Regions from separate parts of the Streptomyces sp. NPDC091289 genome, predicted to be linked through region 1. Evidence: riboswitches for the same ligand, from Rfam matches in the RefSeq annotation. Region 1 holds a riboswitch; the other holds the start of a gene.

Evidence for each region. A riboswitch is a leader RNA that binds a small molecule or an ion and turns the genes downstream of it on or off. The one in region 1 is predicted to bind S-adenosylmethionine.
Region 2: another riboswitch for S-adenosylmethionine. It lies ahead of thrC (threonine synthase); the one in region 1 lies ahead of ACIQPT_RS11970 (aminotransferase class V-fold PLP-dependent enzyme).

What each region holds. Positions count from the first base shown of each region.
Region 1 covers NZ_JBIVUT010000007.1:294,747-298,396, forward strand. Annotated here, with positions in the region: gene ACIQPT_RS11960 (cytochrome bc complex cytochrome b subunit) at 1-468, shown strand, start outside; gene trpD (anthranilate phosphoribosyltransferase) at 592-1,656, shown strand; SAM riboswitch class IV at 1,763-1,880, shown strand; gene ACIQPT_RS11970 (aminotransferase class V-fold PLP-dependent enzyme) at 2,057-3,436, shown strand; gene ACIQPT_RS11975 (Lrp/AsnC family transcriptional regulator) at 3,520-3,650, opposite strand, start outside.
Region 2 covers NZ_JBIVUT010000002.1:32,106-35,755, reverse strand. Annotated here, with positions in the region: gene ACIQPT_RS02290 (MoaD/ThiS family protein) at 57-335, opposite strand; gene thrC (threonine synthase) at 371-1,666, opposite strand; SAM riboswitch class I at 1,685-1,812, opposite strand; gene ACIQPT_RS02280 (glucosyl-3-phosphoglycerate synthase) at 1,977-2,927, shown strand; gene ACIQPT_RS02275 (trehalose-6-phosphate synthase) at 3,010-3,650, shown strand, end outside.

The sequences.
Region 1 (3,650 bases):
ACGGCGTACTTCATCGGCCTCGTCGGCGGTGGAAACGACCTGTGGGCCACGCACTTCCACCTGTCGATCAACTCGATCACCTGGTTCGTCCGGATCTTCTTCTTCGTCGGACCGGTCATCGCGTTCATCGTCACCAAGCGGATCTGCCTCGGCCTCCAGCGCCGCGACCGGGAGAAGGTGCTGCACGGTCGCGAGACCGGCATCATCAAGCGCCTGCCGCACGGTGAGTTCGTCGAGATCCACGAGCCGCTCAGCCCCGCGCAGCTGCACACGCTCACGGCGCACGAGCAGTACCAGCCGCTCGACCTCGGCCCCGCGGTCGACGAGAACGGCGTCAAGCGCAAGATCTCCCCGGTGCAGAAGCTGCGCGCCAAGCTCAGCAAGGGGTACTTCGCCGAGGGGAACCAGATCCCCAAGGCCACCCCCGAGGAGTACAAGGAGATCAGCGAGGGCCACGGCCACCACTGATCGCCTTACCTGATCGCCACCGTGAGAGCCCCGTCCATTCGATGGACGGGGCTCTTCGCGGTCCCCCCGGCTGGATAGGGTGGAGCCATCATTCCTGACCGGCTGTGGACCCTGGAGCGGACCATGAACGTTGTGACCCCGAACGGCGGCGACAGCGTGGCGGACCGTTCCTGGCCCGGCATCCTGAACCCCCTGCTGCGCGGCGAGAACCTCAGCTCCGAGGAGACCGCCTGGGCGATGGACCGCATCATGAGCGGCGAGGCCACCGACGCGCAGATCGCCGGGTTCGCCGTCGCGCTGCGGGCCAAGGGCGAGACCGTCGACGAGGTCACCGGACTGGTCCGCGCGATGTACGCCCACGCCAACACCATCCAGGTGCCGGGCCGCACCGTCGACATCGTCGGCACCGGCGGCGACCTCGCCAGGACGGTCAACATCTCGACCATGTCCGCGATCGTCATCGCCGGCACCGGCGCCAAGGTCGTCAAGCACGGCAACCGGGCCGCCTCCTCCGCCAGCGGCTCCTCCGACGTACTGGAGAAGCTCGGCGTCAACCTGGAGCTGACCCCGCAGCGGGTGGTCGAGGTCGCCGAAGCGGCGGGCATCACCTTCTGCTTCGCCGTGAAGTTCCACCCCGCCCTGCGGTACGCCGCCAAGGCCCGCAAGGAACTCGGCGCGCAGACCACGTTCAACATCCTGGGACCCCTCACCAACCCGGCCCAGGTCCGCGCCCAGGCGGTCGGCGTCGCCGACGCCCGGATGGCGCCCATCGTCGCGGGCGTCCTCGCCGACCGGGGCAACTCCGCGCTGGTCTTCCGCGGCGACGACGGGCTCGACGAGCTGACCACCACCGCCACCTCCCGGGTCTGGGTGGTCCGCGACGGCGCGGTCCGCGAGGAGCCCTTCGACCCGCGCGACGTCGGGCTGCCCATCGTCCCGGTCGAGGCGCTGCGCGGCGCCGACGCCTCGTACAACGCCGATGTGGCCCGCCGCCTGCTGGACGGCGAGGGCGGCGCGGTGCGCGAGGCGGTGCTGCTCAACTCGGCGGCGGCCCTGGTCGCCCTGGACCCGGGCCCCGGCACGCTGACCGAGCAGCTCGCGGCGAAGATCCTCGTCGCGGCCGAGGCCATCGACTCCGGGGCCGCCAAGCGCGCGCTGGAGCGCTGGATCTCCGCCAGCAACGCCTGAGCACGGCGGAGAGATACCTCCGGCGCACACGGTGTGACGCAGGGCGCAGTCCGGATGCCGGACTGCGCCCTTGCGCGTGTGCATACGTATGGCAAGATGCTGCGCAGGTCATGAGTGACAGCGACTACGGCCCCGGCCCGCTGTCCGGCAACCCTCCGTCCGTGGCGGGGTGCCCCGGGTGAAGACCAGGCCGTAGGCAGCGAGGTCTGCGGCAAGCGCGGGCCCCTCGGCATCCAGTGGATGCCAGCCCCCGGGGTCCTGGTCCCTAGGGAGCCTTCTGTGAGCAAGCGAATGCGTTAGGGCTGACCGCCCTCCTTCAGCGCACCTTTTTCCTTCCTTCTCCGCGCCGCCGCGTATCCGCGGGCGCGTTGATTTCGCCTGCCTGTTACGGGAGTTCGCCATGTCTGTCTCCACCGCTGCCCTCGACCCGTCGGTTTGTGCCCCGCTGCCCGTTCTGGGCCAGGACGTCACCGTTCCGCTCGTCACCGGCGGTGAGGTCACCTACGCCGCGCTCGACTACGCCGCCAGCGCCCCGGCCCTCCAGCGGGTCTGGGACGACGTCGCCGCGTACGCCCCGTACTACGGCAGCGTCCACCGCGGCGCCGGATACCTCTCGCAGCTCTCCACCGACCTCTTCGAGAACAGCCGCCGCACGGTCGCGGAGTTCCTCGGCTGCCGCGCCGAGGACCAGGTGGTCTTCACCCGCTCCACGACCGACTCCCTCAACCTGCTGGCCGCCGCGATCCCCGCCGACTGCCAGGTCTTCGTGTACGAGACCGAGCACCACGCGTCCCTGCTGCCCTGGCGCGACGCCCAGGTCACCTACCTCAACGCGCCCCGCACCCCGGCCCAGGCCGTCGAGACCCTGGAGCGGGCGCTCGCCGACCGCGACCCGTACGGCCCCGCCCTCGTCTGCGTCACCGGCGCCTCCAACGTGACCGGCGAGCTGTGGCCGGTGAGGGAACTGGCCGCCGCCGCCCACGCGCACGGCGCCCGCATCGTCCTGGACGCCGCCCAGCTCGCCCCGCACCACCCGGTGGACATCGCCGAACTGGACGTCGACTGGGTCGCGTTCTCCGGCCACAAGCTGTACGCGCCCTTCGGCTCGGGAGTCCTGGCCGGCCGCGCCGACTGGCTCCAGGCGGCCGAGCCGTACCTCGCCGGCGGCGGCGCGTCCCGCAAGGTCGCCCGGCGCGCCGACGGCGGTGTGGACGTCGACTGGCACACCACGGCCGCCCGCCACGAGGCCGGTTCACCCAACGTCATCGGCGTCTACTCCATCGCCTCCGCCTGCAAGGCCCTGACCGAGGCGGGCTTCGACTCCCTGGTCGCCCGGGAGCAGGAGCTGGTGGGCCGGGTCCGCGAGGGCCTCGCCGAGGTGCCCGAGGTGCAGGTGCTCTCGCTGTTCGGCGACGACGCGCCCCGGGTCGGCGTCATCTCCTTCGTGGTGCGTGGCTGGAACAGCTCGCACTTCGCCGCCGCGCTCTCCGCCGAATACGGCATCGGCGTGCGCGACGGACTCTTCTGCGCCCACCCGCTGGTGCGCACCCTGCTCGGCAGCGACCCGCAGGACCCGGGCGAGTGCGGCGCGCCGGAGGCCGAGCCGGGCGAGCGGTCCCTCAACGCGATCCGCGTCAGCTTCGGGGCCGGTACGCCCGACGAGCACATCGACCGCTTCCTGCGCGCGGTCGCCGAGCTGGTCCGCGAGGGCGCCCAGTGGAAGTACCGCACCGAGGACGGCCGTTGCGTCCCGGACCGCGGCGAGGCCGCGCAGGTCTGAGGACGAGCACGACCGTACGGAAACACCTCGGCCGGGGACAGGCGCGCTGCCCGTCCCCGGCCGAGGTGTGTCGCCGGTGGCGCCTACGCGTCGAGGCCGATGGCGAAGGCCGCTTCCAGGTCGTGCTGGGAGTACGTACGGAACGCCACATGGGTGTCGGTGCCCTCGACGCCCGGGATCTTGCTGATCCGGCCGGGGATGACATCGGCGAGGT
Region 2 (3,650 bases), on a different contig from region 1:
CAACTGTGGTCACACGAGCATGCGGTGGGGGCCGCCGCGGAGCGGCCCGGGGCGATTCAGCAGCCGCCGGCGACCGCGGGGATGATCGAGACGCCCGCGCCGTCCGGCGTGGCCGCGTCCAGGCCGCCCTCGAAGCGCACGTCGTCGTCGTTGACGTACACGTTCACGAAGCGGCGCAGCTTGCCCTGGTCGTCCAGGACGCGGGCCGCGATGCCGGGGTGGTCTTTCTCCAGGGACGCGATGACCTCGGAGAGCTTCGCGCCCTCCGCCGGGACCTCGGCCTGGCCGCCCGTGTACGTACGGAGGATGGTGGGGATGCGGACCTTGACGCTCATGGTGGGTGCCCTTCTCTTCCTTCGGTCTGGGGTGGTCAGGCGGAGCCGAGGCCCGCGGCGCGGAAGGCGTCCAGGCTCGGCTTGATGGTCGCCGTGGCCTGCGAGGTCGCGGAGACCGCGTCGAGCGTCTTCAGGCCGTCACCGGTGTTCACCACGACGGTGGTGAGCGTCGGGTCGATGACGCCGGCCTCGATCAGCTTCTTCGTCACGCCGAGCGTCACGCCGCCCGCCGTCTCGCCGAAGATGCCCTCGGTGCGCGCCAGCAGCTTGATCGCGTCGACGACCTGCTCGTCGGTGACGTCCTCCACCGCGCCGCCGGTGCGGCGGGCGATGTCCAGGACGTACGGGCCGTCCGCCGGGTTGCCGATGGCCAGCGACTTGGCGATGGTCTTCGGCTTCTGGGGCCGTACGACGTCGTGGCCGGCCTTGAAGGCGGCGGAGACCGGGGAGCAGCCCTCGGCCTGGGCGCCGAAGATCTTGTACGGGCGGTCCTCGACGAGGCCGAGCTTGATGAGCTCCTGGAGCCCCTTGTCGATCTTCGTCAGCTGGGAGCCGGACGCGATCGGGATGACGATCTGGTCGGGCAGCCGCCAGCCGAGCTGCTCGCAGATCTCGTACGCCAGCGTCTTGGAGCCCTCGCCGTAGTACGGGCGGAGGTTGACGTTGACGAAGCCCCAGCCCTCGCCGAGCGGGTCGCCGATGAGCTCGGAGCAGAAGCGGTTGACGTCGTCGTAGTTGCCCTCGATGCCGACCAGCTCACCGCCGTACACCGCGGCCATGACGACCTTGCCCTGCTCCAGGTCGTGCGGGATGAACACGCAGGAGCGCAGTCCGGCGCGGGCGGCGGCGGCGCCGACGGCTCCGGCCAGGTTGCCCGTGGAGGAGCAGGAGAGGGTGGTGAAGCCGAAGGCGCGGGCGGCCTCGACGGCGATGGCGACGACGCGGTCCTTGAAGGAGTGCGTCGGGTTGCCGGAGTCGTCCTTCACGTACAGGCCGCCGGTGACGCCCAGCTCACGGGCGAGGTTGTCGGCCTTGACCAGCTTGGTGAAGCCGGGATTGATGTTGGGCTTCTCCGCGACGTCGGCGGGCACCGGCAGCAGCGGGGCGTACCGCCAGATGTTGTCCGGGCCGGCCTCGATGCGCTTGCGCAGCTCCTCCGGGGAGCCGGTGGGCAGGTCGTAGGCCACTTCGAGCGGCCCGAAACAGGACGCACAGGCGAAAAGGGGGCCGAGCTCGAAACGCTCGCCGCACTCGCGGCAGGAAAGCGCCGCAGCGGGACCGAGGTCCACGGGGGCGGTGGTGGCATTACCTGCGACGGTCTGAACAGCCATGATGGCGGAGGCCCTTTCTCCTCATCTTCCTTGCGACGCATTTCGCCACAAGACGGAATTGGCACCTTCCCCACCGTGACCTCGCGGTCGGCAGGAGGGTTGCCGGGACTTCAACGGGCCGTTCCCTCAGTCCCTCTGGATGAGCTCTATGGCACTGGATCTTCGATCCAGGCGTTTATCTGCGGTCCGACCCCGACATGCGACGGCCATACGCGTTGTTCAAGACTGTAACCGAAGCATCGGACCGTTGAGATAGTCGTCCGAACCGCGAGATGGATCACACACCGCTCACACGCAAGGAGTTCCGACCGTGCTCGAAGAGGTGGAACGCTGGCTGACCAGGCGTTCCTGGTCGTCCGGCGACCGCCCGCTGAACCGGCTCACCGACGCCCGGGACGCCGATCCGCACCGTACGTCGGTGAGCGTGGTGCTGCCCGCGCTCAACGAGGAGGCCACGGTCGGGGCGATCGTGGCGACGATCCGCCGCGAGCTGATGGAGAAGGTACGGCTCGTCGACGAGCTCGTGGTGATCGACTCCGGCTCCACCGACGCCACCGCCGCCGTGGCCCGGGCGGCGGGCGCCCGGGTGGTCCACCGGGACGCGATCCTGCCTCGGATCCCGGCTCTCCCCGGCAAGGGCGAGGTGCTGTGGCGGTCGCTCCTGGTGACCAGCGGCGAGATCGTCTGCTTCATCGACGCCGACCTCAAGGACTTCTCGGCGGACTTCGTCTCGGGCACGATCGGGCCACTGCTCACCGACCCGGCCGTCCAGTTCGTCAAGGCGATGTACGACCGTCCGCTCGGCGACAGCGCAGGTCAGGGCGGCCGGGTCACCGAACTGGTGGCACGCCCGCTGCTCAATCTGCACTGGCCGCAGCTGGCCGGATTCGTACAGCCGCTGGGCGGCGAGTACGCGGTGCGGCGGTCCCTGCTGGAGCGGCTGCCGTTCCCGGTCGGTTACGGAGTGGAGCTGGGCCTGCTGGTCGACGCGCTGCACACCGTGGGCCTGGACGCGCTGGGCCAGGTCGACGTCGGCGTACGCAAACACCGCCACCAGGACGGGCAGGCGCTGGGCCGGATGGCGGCGGCGATCTACCGCACGGCGCAGCTGCGGCTCTCCCGGGGCCATCTGGTGCGGCCCGCGCTGACCCAGTTCGAGCGCGGCGAGGACGGCTTCGTGCCCCGCACCCACGCGGTGGACACGGAGGAGCGGCCGCCGATGCGGGAGATCGCGGAGTACGCGGAGCGCCACGCGGCGTGAGAAACGCGAAAGAGCCGGGGCGGGGGCCGCGGTGAAGCTCTGAGGCGTTTGGGGGCTTCCCGAACGGGCTAGGTTCCGCTACATGGTCTCCGAGCACGCACCCTCCCCGACTGCCCAGGTCCTCGTCGCGTCCAACCGCGGCCCGGTCTCGTACACGCTCGGCGAGGACGGGACGCTCGACGCCAAGCGCGGCGGGGGCGGTCTCGTCTCCGGGCTGAGCGCCGTCGACGACAAGCTGTGGGTCTGCGCGGCCCTCGGCGACGGCGACCGCGAGGCGGTCCGGCGCGGGGTCGGCGAAGCGGGCGTACGAATGCTCGACATCGACGCCGGGATCCACGCCGACGCGTACAACGGCATCGCCAACTCGGTGCTGTGGTTCGTCCACCACCTGCTCTACCAGACGCCCGTGGAGCCGGTCTTCGACGCGGAGTTCCGCCGGCAGTGGGCCTCGTACGAGACGTACAACCGGGCCTTCGCCGAGGCGCTCGCCGAGGAGGCGGCCCCCGGGGCGGCGGTCCTCGTGCAGGACTACCACCTGGCCCTGGTCCCCGGGATGCTCCGCGAGCTGCGCCCGGACCTCAGGATCGGCCACTTCTCGCACACCCCGTGGGCGCCCGTGGACTACTTCCGGCTGCTGCCCGACGACATCGCCGAACAGCTGCTGCGCGGCATCCTCGGCGCGGACCGGGCCGCGTTCCTGACCCGGCGCTGGGCGGACGCGTT